DNA from 4 places in the Arthrobacter sp. NPDC080073 genome. Region 4 is predicted to be linked to each of the others. Evidence: riboswitches for the same ligand, from Rfam matches in the RefSeq annotation. Region 4 holds a riboswitch; each other region holds the start of a gene.

Region 1 (4,309 bases), on a different contig from region 4:
ATGCCCGACGCCGGCGCCGGCCTCATGCTGGCCCGTAACCGCCGCTTCGCTCAGGTATTGCTGGAGGTAGCGCTGGGGCGGGAGCGGCAGGCTGTCCATGACGACCGAACTGCCGTTCCACTCCCAACCTTCGCGGGGCTTGTCGTAGTAGAGCTCGATGCCGTTGCCCTCGGGGTCGGTGAAGTAGAAGGCCTCGCTGACCAAGTGGTCCGCACTGCCGACAAAGGCGTGGGGTTCGTACTGCGCGGCGGAGGCAACAGTTGCGGCGAGCGAGGATTGGTCTTCGAAGAGCAAGGCTGTGTGGAAGAGCCCAGCCTCCCCGCGACCCGGGATCTGGAGCCCGGAGGCCGGCGCGAGGTGCACCAACGGCTTGCCGAGCCTGCCGAAGTAGAGTCCGCCATCCTGTTCGGCGACGACATCCAGCCCCAGTGCCCGCTGGTAGTAGTCGCCCATGAGCTTCATGTCCCCCACCTTGAGCATGACGGTACCCATGGTGAGTTCGGCAGGAAGAAGATCCTGGCTGGATGTGATGGTCATGTGAAACTCCCGGTTTATTGTGGCGCCGCCCTTCGGCAACCTCTATACATCTAAATTACTTGAAGCTTCAATTTATTCCTAATGCCCGCCACTTCCTGAAATATGCCCCTCAGCACGGTGCATCGCGGATTCAGCACCACCTCAAGGGACGCCCGGGGATCCTCCGGGTAGAGCACGACGTCGGCACTGGCACCTTCGCTGATGCCGTCGGCACCCAGCCACTCGCGGGCGGACCAGCAGGCGGCATCAAGGGCAGCGCCTGTCGGAAGGCCTGCACGGTGCAGTTCCAGGATTTCCTCGCCGATCCGGCCGTGCTTGATGACGCTTCCGGCGTCGGTTCCGGCGTACACCCGCACTCCGGCGTCGAATGCCTCGCCGACGCGTTCATGCCTGCGTTCCCACAGCCTGGTCATGTGGGCGGCGTAACGCGGGAACTTCGCTTCCGCCTGCTTCGCAATGTCCGGAAAAGTCGCAATGTTGATGAGGGTGGGGACGATCGGCACACCCTGGTCCAGGAGCCTGGGAATGTGATGCGGCAACAGGCCGGTGGCGTGCTCGATGCAGTCGATGCCGGCGTCGAGCATGTCGTCAATGGTCCCTTCGGCGAAGCAATGGGCAGTCACCCTGGCTCCCTCGGCATGTGCTGCCGAGATCGCGTCCTTGACGATGGCGGCCGGAAAAGACGGGCCGAGATCCCCGGCGGAACGGTCGATCCAGTCCCCTACGATCTTGACCCAGCCGTCTCCGAACCGCGCCTGTTTGCGCACCGCCTCCACCAGGTCCTCCGGCTCGACTTCTTCGGCCAGTCCGGGGATGTACCGGCGTTGCCTGGCAATGTGCCTGCCCGCGCGGATGATCCTGGGCATGTCCGTCCGGCGCTGCAGCCAGCGCGTGTCGCTTGCGGATCCGGCGTCGCGGATCAAGAGGGTCCCGGCGTTCCGGTCGGCCGCCGCCTGCAGTCGGGCAGTCTCATCGTCCACCGCTCCGCCCTTGCCCAGACCCACATGGCAATGCGCATCCACCAGGCCGGGCAACACCCATCCGTCCAGGACGACGTCGGGCGCAGCGGCGGGCGGCAAAAAGGTCAACCGTCCGTCGACCGACCAGAGACCGCGCCGTTCTTCTTTCGGTCCCGTGAGGACAGCGCCGCTGAACTCGATGATTTCCGCCATGATTCCACCTTAAACTCCGACGCCGTTCCCGGCTCGGTCACATTCGTCCTCGGTCACATCTCTCCCGGTTACCAACAGCTGTGGTAGCTTCGTCTACGACCACACGGGGGCCCTTGCAAGGGCTGAGATCGGGCTGACGCAGCCTGCGACCGTTGAACCTGTCCGGGTAATGCCGGCGAAGGAAGTGAGTAATCCTTTGAGCACCAAAGAAACACAGCTGAGCCCTACCCAAAACGGATCGGCGCAAGAGGTGACCCAATCCCTCAAGTCGCATTCCCTCGCGTTCCTGGAAGACACGAAGACGGGAATCCGGGTCCCCGTCACGGAAATCGCCCTGGAACCATCCCCCAACGGCCAGGCCAACGGGCCTTTCCAGGTGTACCGCACCGCAGGGCCGGGAAGTGATCCGGTGGTGGGCCTCGAGCCGTTCCGCAGCGAGTGGATCGAGGCCCGCGGCGACACCGAGGCATACAGCGGCCGCGAACGGAACCTGCTCGACGACGGCAAGTCGGCCGTGCGCCGCGGCGCCGCCTCCGCTGAGTGGAAGGGCGCACAGCCGGTGCCCCGCCGCGCCGTCGACGGCAAGACCGTGACGCAGATGCACTATGCCAAGCAGGGGATCGTGACGCCCGAAATGCAGTTCGTGGCACTTCGCGAGAACTGCGATGTTGAACTGGTCCGCAGCGAAGTGGCCGCCGGCCGGGCCATCATTCCCAACAACATCAACCACCCCGAATCCGAACCGATGATCATTGGCAAGGCCTTCCTCGTGAAGATCAACGCCAACATCGGAAACTCCGCGGTCACCAGCTCCATCGCCGAAGAAGTGGACAAGCTGCAGTGGGCCACGCAATGGGGCGCGGACACCGTGATGGACCTGTCCACGGGTGACGACATCCACACCACCCGCGAATGGATCATCCGCAACTCCCCTGTGCCGATCGGCACCGTGCCCATTTACCAGGCCCTTGAGAAGGTCAACGGTGAAGCCAACAAGCTCAACTGGGAGATCTTCCGCGACACCGTCATTGAACAGTGCGAGCAGGGTGTGGACTACATGACCATCCACGCCGGCGTGTTGCTTCGCTACGTGCCGCTCACCGCCAACCGCGTGACGGGCATTGTCTCCCGCGGCGGCTCCATCATGGCGGGCTGGTGCCTGGCGCACCACGAAGAAAACTTCCTGTACACCCACTTCGACGAGCTCTGCGAAATCTTCGCCAAGTACGACGTCGCGTTCTCCCTCGGCGACGGCTTGCGCCCGGGAGCGACGGCGGACGCCAACGACGCCGCGCAGTTCGCCGAGCTCGACACGCTCGCGGAGCTCACGAAGCGGGCGTGGAAGTACGACGTGCAGGTCATGGTCGAGGGCCCCGGGCACATCCCGTTCCACCTCGTCCGCGAGAACGTCGAGCGCCAGCAGGAGCTGTGCGACGGCGCCCCGTTCTACACACTCGGCCCGCTCGTGACCGACATTGCTCCGGGCTACGACCACATCACCTCCGCCATTGGCGCCACGGAGATCGCACGCCACGGAACCGCGATGCTCTGCTACGTCACCCCGAAGGAACACCTGGGCCTGCCGAACAAGGACGACGTCAAGACCGGCGTAATCACGTACAAAATCGCCGCCCACGCCGCTGACCTTGCCAAGGGACACCCCGGCGCCCACGAACGCGACGATGCCCTGTCCAAGGCCCGCTTCGAGTTCCGCTGGCGTGACCAGTTCGCGCTGTCATTGGATCCGGTCACCGCGGAATCGTTCCACGATGAGACGCTCCCCGCAGAACCGGCCAAAACGGCGCATTTCTGTTCCATGTGCGGACCGAAATTCTGCTCCATGCGCATCAGCCAGGACATCCGCGACGAGTACGGCTCCGCGGATTCCCAGGCCGCCATTGCGCAAATGTACAGCGGAATGCGCGAAAAGAGCGAGGAGTTCCTGGCATCGGGCGGCAAGGTCTACTTGCCCGAGCTCGAGGTTCCCGCAGGAAAGCCCGGAACGACGTCAGGAAGCCTGAACTGATCAGGAAGCCTGGACTGATCCGGCGCGGCTGACGTCCGCGATGAAGGAACGGATGATCCGGTCTCCTTCGACTGAGTCATGAGGCCGGTGTCCTCCAGCCGCAACGCGGTGGAGGGCGCCGGTTTCCTGCAAGTAGCCGGCGATCTCTTCGTAAAGGGGTTCCCAACCACCGGTCAGGACAAGCGTGGGTACCCCCGGCACAATATGCAGCGGCGCTTCCCACGGCGGAGCCTGGAGCCGCAGGCGCCGAGCGGTACGCCGGGCCTCCGGGGTGCTGAGGACGGCCGCCTCCGAGGAAAACGCCCTGCGGACGAATTCGCGTTGGTAATCGTCATCGCTGAGTTCGTGCCGGATCCGGTACAGCGGCTCCATGAGTGCCCGGTAAGCCGCGGTGGCGGGCAACTCGGCCGTCAATGAAAGACAAGCAGGTTCCACCAGCACGAGGGACCGGACCAGGTCCGGCCGCTCCACCGCGGCCAACATGGCTGAAATCGCGCCTTGGGAGTGCGCTACGACATGGCCTCCACGCGCGGGGCCGGAGGATGACGCAGGCTCCCGTCCCCCAAGGCACTCC
Region 2 (4,309 bases), on a different contig from region 4:
GTCAGTTCTTGACGGTGACCCTGGCGCTTCTTGTACCCGGTCTTGTTCTTGAACTTCTGGATGACGATCTTCGGACCACGGAGGTCTTCGAGGATCTCAGCCGTAACCTTGACCTTGGCCAGATCCGCAGCAGCGGAGGTGACCTTGTCACCGTCCACCAGGAGCAGTGCGGGCAGCTCAAGGGTGCTGCCGGCTCCACCGGGGACGCGGTTCAGGGTTACGTAGTCTCCAACGGAAACCTTTTCTTGGCGGCCGCCTGCGCGGACAATCGCGTACACCACTTGGGCACTCACTTCTCTCGACGTTTATTACTAAATTTGCGTGCGGAACCCCGATCCGAAAACGGGCCTGGTTCACGCTGTGCCTCAACGCCGTGGACTCCGGTAGGGAATCCATGAGTCATCCCTCGAATAGTTCCAAATGAAAGGTCAGTTCCAAATGAACGGTTTCTGGGGGCATAACCCAAGTGTTGGCGTAAGCACCGAAGATCTAGATTACGCTAGTTTCGCCTTCGGCTGCAAATGAGGCCAGGTCCGGAGGCTGCCACGTGATGGCTGCCACAGACTGGCTATGCCGCCATCCGGTACCGTGCCCGTCCACCTTACCCTGCCGGGCGGGAAAAGCCCGGATCCCCACTCCGACACGCTGCAGCGCCCTCCGGCACAGGCCTTGTTCCCATCCTTCCGCGACAGGAACCGGGTTCAGCCGTGCAACCTTGGAGCATCGAAGAACGCCGTTTCATAACGGCAGGACTGGGTGAATGCCTCCATCATCGCGGTGCGCTCCGCAGGCGTTGCTGCCTGCGCGGCGGCATCCGTGATGTCGATCGCCTTGCGGGTGGCCTCGGCAAACGCCTCGTCCGCGTAGGTGCGCAGCCAGTCCGCGTAAGGGTGCTCCTCCGACGCTCCCGCCTGCCTGTAACCATGGTGGAGCTGCTGGCCCACTTCGGCGTACAACCAGTAGCAGGGAAGGATGGCAGCCAGCAGGACGGCATAGCTGCCCGACGCCGATGCCGCCAGCAAGTGGTCGACATAGGCCTTGGTGACCGGGCCTAACCCTCCACCTACCTGGCGTCCGCTGAGCCAATTCCGATGCAGCTCGGACTCGACTTCAAGGCACATTTGCGAGCCGCGGGCCCAGAACAGCTGTTCGCTTTCGCTTGGAGCGAGGGCGCTTGCCCGCGCCAGGACACGGGAATAGCCGTTGAGATAGATGGCATCCTGCGACAGGTAATAGCGGAACTGCGCTTCGCTGAGCCCGCCGGACTGCAAGTGCCGTATGAAGTCCAGGCCATAAATGGCCGCGAGTTCCGTTTGGGCGGCTTCCCACATCCGGACGGCAAAATCCCCCGGTTGAAGGGAATGCCGGAGCCCGTGGAAATGATGGATCGGCCCGTTGCCCTTCCCCACCTCCAGCACCCCGGACTGGGTCAGCGCCTCCTGAAGCCACGGCTTGACCACACGCAGGGCGGACTCCCATTCGCCGGTCCGCGCCTTGGCCGTCGCCATCGCCGACGACAGGGAACACCCCGTGCCGTGGCTATTGCGGGTCTCCACCCGTTGGCCGGCGAATTCCACCACGTCCTGGCTCAGGACTCCCCCGGTGTTGACGAGGGCGTCGGGGCAGCCCGCTCCCTGCAGATGGCCGCCCTTCACCAGGACGGTGTTCCCACAGGCGGCAGCCAGGCGTTTGCCTTGCTCCAATGCCGATGCCCAGTCAGTGGCCTCAGGTTCGCCTAGCAGCATGGCCAGTTCCGGAAGGTTGGGGGTCACCAAGTCAGCCAGGGGCAGAAGTTCCAGCAGTGCGGCTTCAGCGGACTCCGCCAGGAGCCGGTCGCCGCTGGTGGCGATCATCACCGGGTCCAGCACGACGACGGCGGGACGGGCCTCCCCGAGCCAGCGGCGGACCTCGTGGATGACCGCCGCATCCCCGAGCATGCCGATCTTGACGGCATCAACGGTGATGTCGTCGCTAATGGCGTCCAGCTGCTGGCGCAGGAACTCCACGGGTGGAACATGGACAGCAGTGACTCCCTGGGTGTTTTGTACGGTGAGCGCCGTGATGACGGCCATGCCGTAGCCGCCGTTGGCCGCGATGCTCTTGAGGTCTGCCTGGATCCCGGCGCCACCTGAAGGATCCGAGCCGGCAATGCTCAGGACCCTGGGGATAGGGCGCTGGACGGCCTTGAGCGGGTAGACGGCTGATTGCGCCGGAACAGTCATGCGAGACATCCCTTCGCCGGTGCTAACCGGACAGGTTCAACGGGTCTGGTCTCAGCCGGCTTGGTGCGCGGCACCCCGTGTCAGTCCCCAAGCTTAACCCGGATCACGCCCCGCCCGCTGAAACCGCCCTTTGCAACCGCTGCAGGGAGGTCCGGTCGCTTGGCCTGCAACGCAGAAGCCCCGGCGGTTTCCACTGGAGCGGGAACAGCCGGGGCTTCGGACAGGGTATTGCGCTTAGAGTTCGGACTTGGGCACGCCGACTCCGAGGATGATCGGTTCCGCTGCCGCCGTCGGCTTGGCCGGAGCGGCGTCCGCCGCCTTTGCCTCGTGCGCGGCCCCGCCGGAGGCGGCCGCGGCGACCTCGTGGTGCTCCACGTTGGTGGCGTTGGCGGCACCCTGGGCCCGGCTGGCACTACGGTTGCGGCGGCCTCGGCGTCCACGCGGACCCGTCTCCGGGGATTCTACGGGTGCAGCGGCAGCCGGGGCCGCTGCGGGCGCTTCCTTGGTTTCTGTCGCGGTCGCCGCGGTGTCCGGAGCTTCTCCCAGGCCAGCGAACGCCTGTGCCAACAGATCCAGGCTCATGGCAGGCGCCCCACTCGCCGGTTCCTCTTCGTGGTGGACGAAGGGCAACGCCACTTCCTCGCCGCCGAACCGCAGCACAGGCGTCGAACGTTCCTCGCCACCCGATGCAGCGGCGGGAGCCTGGACCGGGGCCGCAGGGGCCTGGACCGGGGTCGCTTCCGCTACGTGCCCGTCGGCGAGCAATTCGGCCGCATGGTGGAGCTCGTCGTCGTGCAAGTGGGCAGCGTGGGCGGCAGCCGCAATGGTGGCAAGGGCGGCGCGGGTGGCTGCCTTGCGATTCGGGTCAGTGGATTCCACGGAGTGGACCTGCACAGGAGGGGTCATCGGGAGCTCAGTAGTCCCCTGCCCCGTGCCCCTGCCGCGGCGGCGCTTGCGCTGTTCCGGGCGGACGGCCGGCTGTGACTCCGTACGCGGGTGGTGGTGTTCGGCGGCCACCACGTTGGCCCGACGGTGCTCCACCGGCTCGTCGTGCGTGACGATTCCGCGCCCTCCGCACGTTTCGCACTGCTCGCCGAAGACCTCTAGCAGGCCGGTGCCCATGCGCTTGCGGGTCATCTGGACCAATCCGAGCGACGTCACTTCGGCGACCTGGTGCTTGGTGCGGTCCCGGCCGAGGCACTCGACCAGCCGGCGCAGCACGAGATCGCGGTTGGATTCCAGGACCATGTCGATGAAGTCGATGACGATGATTCCGCCGATGTCGCGCAAGCGCAGCTGGCGGACCACTTCCTCGGCAGCCTCGAGGTTGTTCTTGGTGACGGTTTCCTCGAGGTTGCCACCGCTGCCGGTGAACTTCCCGGTGTTGACGTCAACAACCGTCATGGCCTCGGTACGGTCGATCACGAGCGAACCACCGGAGGGCAGGAAGACCTTGCGCTCCAAGGCTTTGTGGATCTGTTCGTCCACGCGCCAGGCCGAGAAGATGTCCTGATCCGAGGTCCACTTTTCGAGGCGTCCCACCAGGTCCGGCGCCACGTAGGTGACGTAGGCCTCGATGGTGTCCCAGGCTTCGTCGCCGGAGACGATGAGCTTGGAGAAGTCCTCGTTGAAGACGTCGCGGACAACCTTGATGGTGAGGTCCGGTTCGCCGTACAGCAGTTCCGGGGCCAGGATCTTGGTGGATGTGGACTGGCTTTCGATGCCTTCCCACTGGGCCCGCAAACGGTTGATATCGTGCGTCAGCTCTTCCTCGGAAGCGCCCTCGGCGGCGGTGCGGACAATGACGCCCGCGTTCTCCGGGAGGCGATCCTTGAGGATCTTCTTCAGGCGGTTGCGCTCCACGTCGGGCAGCTTGCGGGAAATACCGGTCATTGAACCGCCGGGCACGTACACAAGGTAGCGGCCGGGCAGCGAAATCTGGCTCGTCAGGCGTGCGCCCTTGTGGCCCACGGGGTCCTTGGTGACCTGGACCAGCACGGAATCGCCGGACTTCAGGGCGTTTTCGATGCGGCGCGGCTTGCCTTCCAAAGTGACGGCATCCCAATTGACTTCACCGGCGTACAGCA
Region 3 (4,309 bases), on a different contig from region 4:
GCTCAATGTCCGCAACGATGCGGACACCGCCAAGCTGCGCAAGGAAGTCCAGGATACGGAGGCCTCGCTGATCCGGATCATGGGTACCCGCGCGGAAATGGACGCACTCCAGGCCGAAGGCAGGCCTGCAACGAGGGGAGCTGGTTCGTGAAAGACATCGTGCTCATCGTTACGGCGGTGATTCTCAGCCTCGCGGCGGCAGGCGCGATCTACAGGATCGCCGTCGGGCCTTCCTTGCTGGACCGAGTGCTCGCCTCAGACGTGCTGCTCGCCATACTGGGCGCCGCGTTGGCCATCGACATGGCGGTCAACAGGCACCTCAACAACCTCGTGCTGCTCGTCGCACTGACGCTGATCGGGTTCGTTGGCTCGGTGACGGTGGCCCGCTTCGTGGCCGATCGGAGAGGACAGGTCAATGACTCCTAATGCCACGGGAGTTGATGGCGTCATCGATGCCGTTACTGCGGTCCTGCTGATAGCGGGAGCGCTGATGTCATTGGGGGCAGCAATCGGGCTGTTGCGTTTCCCGGACCTGATGAGCCGCATGCACGCAGCTACCAAGCCGCAAGTGCTGGGGTTGTTCCTCGTCTTGGCGGCCATCGGGCTGCAGATGCGCGAATGGTGGGTATGGCCGATCCTTGCCGTCGCCTGGATTTTCCAATTGCTGACAGTGCCCGTGTCCGCACACATGGTGGGCCGCGCTGGCTACCGCACCAAGCACCTCCACCCCGAGTTGCTCAGCATCGACGAACTCGAGGCCGTGGTGCTGCGGGCTGCCGGTCAACGGGCCGCGGAGGAGGCTCAAGAAGAGTCCTAGACGATGTCCTGCGTCTTCGAGAAGCGCGAGATGGCGCGCTGGGTACTGCGGCTCGCGAAAACCTGGATGACGGCGCTGACAGTCGCCGAAATCAGGGCGAAGGTCAGAGCCGAGCGCAGGCTTGCCTCCATGTCATCGTGACCCTTGGGAGGCTTCTTGCCTGTGGACTTTTCCCACAACGCATTGACGAGCTTGGTGCCGACAAAGCCTGCACCGATGCTCACGCCAGTGCCGAACAGTTTGATGAGGAGGTTCATTCCGGGACTCCTTGCGGGACGAAACAGGACTGTCCCCAGCCTAACCCCACTTCAGGGCAGTTCCGGAGCAACGGATGGCGCTTGGCGCCTCAGCCGGAAGAACTCCTCCAGGGCTCCTGGCTTCGGGCGGACGGGCACGATGTCACGGTCCTCCGCCAGTATCGCTTCCACCGTGCCGAGGGCGAGGAGCTCATCCAGCAACGCCAGCGTGGGCGGCATAAGTTTGAGGGTTCCGGTGGCTTCGGCGTCCAGGATTCCGCGGACCGGCATCCACAAGGACGATGACGCTTCCGTGGTTTGGTGCTTTGGGCCGGCACCGGAAAGCGGGCAGGCAAGGTAGAAGTACGTGTCGAAGCGCTTGGGTTGGTCTGCCGGGGTGACCCAGTTGGCCCACGGGCGGAGGGTGCCGGCGTCGAGCTTCAGCCCGGCCTCTTCAAACACCTCGCGCTGCGCGGCCGCCAGCACCCGGCCGGCGTTGAACCGGGCGGTAGAAGGCTCGACGGCTATGCTGCTCCGGTGCCATGCCGAGGCGTGCCGCTCGGCCACGTCGTCCGCGAAGTCCCAGCCGGAGCTGTCCGCCTGGTCCACTCGTCCCCCGGGAAAGACGACCATGCCGGCGGCGAAATCCATCGTGGTCACCCGGTGCTGGACGAACACTTCCAGCACGCGCCCGGCATCCGCGGGTATCTCCGGGCCTGCCGAAACTGCGTGGCCGGGGGTCTCGCGGACCAGGATCACGCTCGCGGCGAGCCTTGGTTCGGCCACCGTGGTGCTGTTCACTTCGCTAATGACTGCCAAGACCGCTCCTTTGCCCGCGCTGCGTCACATTCTGCTGGATCATTCTCCCAGTTTCTGCGGCCGCCCGCGCCATTCCGGGCCGGCCTGCGCCCACCCGGCGAGTGATCCAGCAGAATCCGTCGTTACTCGTTCCGGCACAGCGCCCGCAACCCCGTCAAGGTGTAAACTGAACCACGCCCAAAAGGGTGGATTGATAACGACAGGGGAGCGCCGCCGTCGGGCCCGCAGCAATGCGGCACGGAGGACGGGCGCTGAGAGTGCGGACAGCCGCAGACCCTCGAACCTGATCCGGCTAGTACCGGCGCAAGGGAGTCGAGTTCTCATAGTGTCCGGACCGGCGTGGCGGAAACCGCCCGCAGGCAACCGGAAACACTTTCCCCTCCTGTTCCTCAGGAGGACAAAATGACTGGTATTTCTGCAAGGCCGGGCCTCACCAAGCCTGGTTACAATTGGCGCGTCGTGGACATCGTCGTGGCGGCACTGATCTCGATCGCCGGTGGCGTGATCTTCTGGGCGTGGGACCAGATGGCTCTGGTTGCCACGCCTATGTCCGCGGGCTACCCTCCGCTGAGCGGCCTGATCGCCGGCGGTTGGATGATTCCGGCAGTGCTGGGCATGCTCATTGTCCGCAAGCCCGGTGCGGCGATTTTCTGCGAGACCGTTGCCGCCACCAGTGAACTCATCATGGGTTCGCAGTACGGCACCACGGTCCTGATCTCGGGCCTGCTCCAGGGTCTCGGCGCGGAACTCATCTTCCTAGCCTTCATGTACAAGAAGTTCAACCTACCGGTGTCGCTGCTGGCCGGTGCCGGTGCGGGCCTCTTCTGCGGTCTGAACGACTCCTTCCTGCCGTGGGGCTGGAACATCGCCTACGAACCCGGCGACAAGCTCGCGTACATCGTGTTCTGCACGATCTCCGGTGCCGTCATCGCCGGTGCCCTGGCCTGGATCGCGACCCGCGGCCTGGCCAAGACCGGTGTCCTGAGCGCGTTCGCGTCCCGCAAGGCCGCCTCGGAGCCTGTCTTTTCCTGATGCCCAGTCCTGATTCCGGCACCTCCGCTGTGGTGCGACCTGCCGCCATTTCCGCGCAAGGGTGGGGCTGGCGGCACGCTGGCCGCACCACGCAGGCCATCCACGCCTTGGACCTGGACATCCGCCCAGGCGAGCGCGTGCTCCTGCTTGGCCCCTCGGGCGCAGGCAAGTCGACGCTCCTGCATGCCCTCGCGGGCGTGCTGGGCGAGGAAGGTGACGACGCCGATGAGACCGGCTCGTTGCTGGTGGACGGCGTTTCGCCGAAGGCCCGGCGGGGCCGTGCCGGACTCATGCAGCAGGATCCCGAAACCCAGGTGGTGCTTTCCCGGCTGGGCGACGACGTCGCGTTCGGCGCCGAGAACCTTTGCGTGCCGCGGGAAGAGATCTGGAAGCGGGTCCATGAAGCGCTCGACGACGTCGGGCTGCGGAATAGTGCCAGCGGCAACTTTGCGCCCGACCACCCGACGTCGGCCCTCTCGGGCGGACAGAAACAGCGCCTTGCCCTGGCCGGAATCCTGGCGATGCGCCCTGGCCTGATCCTCCTGGACGAGCCGACCGCCAACCTGGACCCGGCCGGCGTGCTGGAAGTCCGCGATGCCGTGGGCCGTTGCCTGGACAAGACAGGCGCCACGTTGGTGGTGGTGGAGCACCGGGTCTCGGTCTGGAAAGACCTCGTGGACCGGATCGTGGTCCTCCAGCCGGGCAGCTCGTCCTCCGAGGGAGCGTCCACGCCGGGCATGCTCCTGGACGGCGATCCGGACACCGTTCTGGCGCAAGCAAGGGACATGCTCACTGCTGCGGGCGTCTGGGTGCCCGGGTACGTTCCGGCCACCCGGCCACGTTCCGGAACAGCAGCCGGTTCGGGAAGAGCCGCAGGCTCCGGAACAACCGCAGGCTCCGGGGCGGGGAGCGCGGGAGAGCTGCTGCTCGCCACCCAGGAGCTCGCGGTATCACGCGAACGGCCGCGGCGCCGGGGGTTCAAAACCATCCCGCCCCTTCCCGTGCAGGCCGGGCTCGACGCCGAAGTCTTCGCCGGGCAGGCGCTGACCATCACGGGCCCCAACGGGGCCGGAAAGTCGACCTTCGCTTTGACCCTAGCCGGCCTGTTGGCGCCGGTGTCCGGTACGGTGACTGCCGCCGTCGGGCTCAGTGACGGCGCCGGAACCGATCCGTTCAAGTGGAAAGCCCAGCAGCTGATCTCCCGCATCGGGACCGTGTTCCAAGAGCCCGAGCACCAGTTCGTCACCGGCCGCGTGCTTGATGAGCTCATGTTCGGCCCCAAGCACCTTGGCCACGGCGAGGATCGGGTGGACGAGTTGCTGGAGCGGTTGCGGCTGGGGCATCTCGTGGACGCCAATCCCTATACGCTCTCCGGGGGTGAAAAGCGGCGGCTGTCCGTGGCCAC
Region 4 (4,309 bases):
CTGGTCCCCTCGGTCCAGGGCTTCCCGAGTGCCCCCGCTTGCCGTTTGAAATGGAGCAGCGAGCGCTCGTCGGGGGCGGGCATGGTACGCAGGATTCCCACCTTGCCGTCGAGCATCAACTGGGCGGCGGCCATCCCGGTCATGAGCGAAATCTGGGCGTTCCAATCCTCCACCGGCAGCGAGGGAGCGGCGACGATCCTGTACCCCTCGCCGTCGGGCAGTTGGACGATTTCCTGCTCGGGCATGTTCAGGCTGGCCCCGCCACGGCGGCGTTCGAGTTCCACCCGCTTGAGCCCGACTTCCTTGAGCAGCTGCAGGACGGGATCAGCCGTTCCGGAATCGATCGCCCGCTGCACGCCCTTGTAGTCGAGCTTGGCGCGGCTTCGTATGCTCGCCCGACGCACGGAGACGGTGCGGAACTCCGCCTCGGCATCGAGTTCGAAGTCCCACACGAACGCGCCGCACGTCTGGCCGGCCAGCAAGCTCCCGGCATGCTCGCTGATGATCTCGGGGTGCAGCGGTATGCGGCCGTCAGGGGCATAGTACGTTTGCCCGCGGCGGCGGGTCTCGGCGTCGAGCGCGCCTCCCGGTGGCACAAAGGAGGGCACATCGGAGATGGCGTAGAGAACCCTGTAACCATCACCGGACCGGTCAATGAAGAGGGCCTGGTCGAGATCCGTGGAAGAGACGGGGTCGATCGTGATGAACGGGACGTCCGTGCAGTCCTGGGCCGGCAGGGTGTGTCCGGAAACAGCGGCTTCGGCGTCCCGCAGCGCTTCAGCGGGATAACCTGCGGGCAGCTCGAGTTCAGTCCGAAGCGCCGCCAGCGCTTCCGCGAGCCGGTTCGACGTTTCACTGACATTCGGGGCTAACCGCTGATGTGACACGAAAGTCAGGGTAACTCCAAAATCTTCCGGAGTCTCGCTAGGCCGCCGCTGCGTCCAAGGCAGCCAGGAGTGCCCGGGCTGCCGACGTCGGATCCTCCGCCTCAGTGATGGCGCGGACCACCACGATGCGGCTCGCGCCGGCCCGAACGACCTCTTCCACGTTGCTGAGATCGATGCCGCCGATCGCAAACCAGGGGAGCATAACCCCGCCGACGGTCTCTTCGTCTGCCTGCTTCACCGCGTTGGCGGCGTACTTCACCAGATCGAGCCCGACGGCGGAACGTCCCGGCTTGGTGGGCGTGGCCCACACGGGTCCGACGCAGAAGTAGTCCAGGCCGCTGCGGCCAGGCGACGCCGCGACGGCTGCGTCAATCTGATCCGGCGTGTGCGTGGAGAGGCCGATGATGGTGCGGTCGTGGAGCAGCTTGCGGGCCGAGCGCAGCGGAATGTCCTTTTGGCCGATATGGAACACCGGTGCGTTGGAGAGGGACGCCACGTCCGCGCGGTCGTTGACTGCCCAGAGACGGCCGTGACGGTGAGCCACGGAGCGCAGTGTCTCCAGGAGCTCCAGTTCCTCGGCCGCTTCAATCGTCTTGTCACGCAGTTGGATGATGTCCACGCCGCCCTCGAATGCGGCATCGACAAACTGCTCAAAATCCCCCTGTTGCTTCCGGGCGTCGGTGCAGAGGTACAGGCGGGCGGTGGTGTGGACATCGTGCGGGGTCATGGAAACAGAGTAGTTCCTCTAAACTGGGCTGGTACCGCGGGAGCCGCGGCGGCAGTCACAATCGCCGCGCGGCTGAGAGGGCTTCAGCGCCGACCGCTTGACCTGATCCGGCTAGTACCGGCGTAGGGAAGGACTCCATGGACGAAGTAAGCACCCAGCACCGACCCCTGCATGCGGATGTGGCGGTGATCGGGGGCGGTGTCATTGGCCTCGGCATCGCGTGGGAAGCCCGCCGGGCCGGCCGTTCGGTGGTCCTGATCGATCCTGTACCGGCGAGCGGCGGCACCTTCGCGGCGGCGGGCATGTTGGCGCCCGTCAGCGAACTGCATTACCAGGAAGAGGACCTCCTGGAGCTCATGCTCGAATCGTCGGCATTGTGGCCGGACTTCGAACGCAATGTGACCGGCTCACGCACCGGACGCACCACGGGTTACCGTACGACGCCGACCCTCGCCGTCGGTGCGGACGCTGCGGACCGCCGGGCGCTCGCCGACCTCCGGGATGTCCAGCTGGCCAACGGCCTGGTGGTGGAATCCGTGCCGCTGCGCGAAGCCCGGGAGCGTGAGCCGCTGTTGAGCCCGCAGATTTCCTGTGCCTTCGACATCCCGGGCGACCACCAAGTGGATCCGCGCCGGCTTTCGGCTGCGATTCTAGGCGCGCTTGCAGACCACCGGCCCGGCGATTCCAGCTGGATTGCAGGGGCCGAGGGCGGTTTTGCGGTCAGGGACACCGCGGCCGGCCTCCTGTGGGAGGACGGGCGCGTCGTCGGGGTTGTGCTCGGCTCAGGCATCGAAGTGCACGCCACCGAAACGGTGGTAGCCAACGGACTTGATGCCGCGCGCTTGAACGGCCTGCCGGATGGATTGTCGCTCCCGTTGCGTCCGGTGTACGGCGACATTCTTCGGCTGCGCGTCCCGGAGCACCTGCAACCCCTTGTCACGGCCACGGTCCGTGGGATGGTGCGCGGAGTGCCCGTCTACATCGTCCCCCGAGACGACGGGTCCGTGGTGATCGGCGCGACGCAACGCGAAGACGGCTTGTCGGAGTCCGGAGGAACGGCCAACCCGGTGTCAGCCGGCGGCGTGTACCAGTTGCTCCGCGACGCCCAGGTACTTGTCCCGGCCGTGGCCGAACTGGAACTCCTGGAAGCAACTGCCCGTGCGCGTCCGGGCACTCCGGACAATGCGCCGCTGCTGGGCAGGGTCGGCACTGAGGGCGGCGGGGACACGGCCGTGCACGGCCTCATCGTAGCCAGCGGCTTCTTCCGCCATGGCGTGCTCCTCACCCCGGCAGCGGCGAAAATCTGCGTCGGACTCATGGACGGCACCGTCGATCCCCGGTGGAACAAATTCCGCCCGGACCGCTTCTCCCGCCCGCTTGCAGCGGCACGGGCCTCAACAGCCCGCCCATCCTCCGATACCTCTAATCCCCTCCCGAAGGACCCCGCATGAACATCAAATTAAACGGCGCAGACCACACACTGAGTGACGACGCTTCGGTCACCACCCTCGTCAGCCACATCACCGGACGGGCCGTGGACCCCAGCGGCCAGGCGGCCGACGGACGCAAGATCGGCGTCGCCGTCGCACGCAATTCCGAAGTGGTGCCGCGCAGCCAGTGGGCTGCCACCGCGCTCGAAGAGGGCGACGAACTCGAAATCGTTACCGCAGTACAAGGAGGCTGAACGATGACCACAGCAAGCACCCAAGCAGCAAGCACCCGAACCGATCCCCTGATGATCGACGGTGTCGAGTTCGGCTCGCGCCTCATCATGGGGACCGGCGGAGCCCCGAGCCTGGACGGGCTGGGGGCAGCCTTGCTGGCTTCCGGCACCGAACTCACCACCGTTGCCATGCGGAGGTACTCCCCGACGGAAACAGGTTCGCTGTTCCAGTTGCTCGTTGACCACGGCATCCGTGTCCTGCCCAACACCGCCGGCTGTTTCACTGCCAAGGACGCTGTCATGACAGCCGAGCTTGCCCGGGAGGCCTTGGAAACGGATTGGGTGAAGCTCGAGGTCATTGCCGACGAACAGACCCTACTGCCTGATGCCGTGGAGCTCGTGGATGCAACAGAGAAACTCGTCGACCGCGGCTTCAAGGTCTTCGCCTACACCAACGACGACCCAGTGCTGGCGCTTCGCCTGGAAAACCTTGGAGCGACTGCGGTGATGCCCTTGGGTGCGCCTATCGGCACCGGCCTGGGCATCCTGAATCCGCACAACATCGAGCTGATTGTGTCCCGCGCTTCGGTGCCGGTAGTGCTCGACGCCGGCATCGGCACCGCGTCCGACGCCGTACTCGCCATGGAGCTCGGCTGCGACGCCGTGCTTCTGGCCACCGCAGTGACCCGTGCGCAGAACCCGGTGCAGATGGGCGAGGCCTTCAAACATGCGGTCATCGCCGGTAGGCTGGCGAAGCAGGCGGGCCGCATCCCGCGCCGGGAACACGCACTGGCCTCCTCGGCGATGGAAGGCCGGGCCGAGTTCCTCTAACGGCCACCGCTGGCCGCTCGGGGGATTCCTGCGAATTCCACATCAGCGAAGGAGCGTCCCATGGCCGGTAAAGACGACATCCTCACCAGGTCTGCGATCGACGACGCCTTGGCGAAGCTGCCGGACTGGCGGTACCGCCTGGGCGGCCTCGTCACCGTCTACAAATGCCCGACGTCGGCTGCCGCGTTGGAGCTGATCGCC

The links. A riboswitch is a leader RNA that binds a small molecule or an ion and turns the genes downstream of it on or off. The one in region 4 is predicted to bind thiamine pyrophosphate.
Region 1: it holds a riboswitch for thiamine pyrophosphate, as region 4 does, so the genes downstream of both, thiC (phosphomethylpyrimidine synthase ThiC) here and thiO (glycine oxidase ThiO) in region 4, are expected to answer to the same signal.
Region 2: it holds a riboswitch for thiamine pyrophosphate, as region 4 does, so the genes downstream of both, thiD (bifunctional hydroxymethylpyrimidine kinase/phosphomethylpyrimidine kinase) here and thiO (glycine oxidase ThiO) in region 4, are expected to answer to the same signal.
Region 3: it holds a riboswitch for thiamine pyrophosphate, as region 4 does, so the genes downstream of both, AB0O52_RS15265 (ECF transporter S component) here and thiO (glycine oxidase ThiO) in region 4, are expected to answer to the same signal.

What each region holds. Positions count from the first base shown of each region.
Region 1 is NZ_JBFBKR010000009.1:119,067-123,375, forward strand. It holds gene AB0O52_RS12495 (VOC family protein) at 1-537, opposite strand, end outside; gene AB0O52_RS12500 (amidohydrolase family protein) at 588-1,709, opposite strand; TPP riboswitch at 1,803-1,910, shown strand; gene thiC (phosphomethylpyrimidine synthase ThiC) at 1,906-3,735, shown strand; gene AB0O52_RS12510 (alpha/beta hydrolase) at 3,736-4,309, opposite strand, start outside.
Region 2 is NZ_JBFBKR010000009.1:25,900-30,208, forward strand. It holds gene rplU (50S ribosomal protein L21) at 1-281, opposite strand, end outside; gene thiD (bifunctional hydroxymethylpyrimidine kinase/phosphomethylpyrimidine kinase) at 702-2,222, opposite strand; TPP riboswitch at 2,214-2,310, opposite strand; gene AB0O52_RS12045 (Rne/Rng family ribonuclease) at 2,457-4,309, opposite strand, start outside.
Region 3 is NZ_JBFBKR010000013.1:49,799-54,107, forward strand. It holds gene AB0O52_RS15240 (Na+/H+ antiporter subunit E) at 1-151, shown strand, start outside; gene AB0O52_RS15245 (monovalent cation/H+ antiporter complex subunit F) at 148-426, shown strand; gene mnhG (monovalent cation/H(+) antiporter subunit G) at 416-817, shown strand; gene AB0O52_RS15255 (DUF4235 domain-containing protein) at 814-1,074, opposite strand; gene AB0O52_RS15260 (NUDIX domain-containing protein) at 1,126-1,872, opposite strand; TPP riboswitch at 2,064-2,200, shown strand; gene AB0O52_RS15265 (ECF transporter S component) at 2,275-2,904, shown strand; gene AB0O52_RS15270 (ABC transporter ATP-binding protein) at 2,904-4,309, shown strand, end outside.
Region 4 is NZ_JBFBKR010000002.1:126,817-131,125, forward strand. It holds gene AB0O52_RS02800 (RNB domain-containing ribonuclease) at 1-887, opposite strand, end outside; gene thiE (thiamine phosphate synthase) at 925-1,614, opposite strand; TPP riboswitch at 1,641-1,760, shown strand; gene thiO (glycine oxidase ThiO) at 1,752-3,065, shown strand; gene thiS (sulfur carrier protein ThiS) at 3,062-3,298, shown strand; gene AB0O52_RS02820 (thiazole synthase) at 3,302-4,108, shown strand; gene AB0O52_RS02825 (4a-hydroxytetrahydrobiopterin dehydratase) at 4,169-4,309, shown strand, end outside.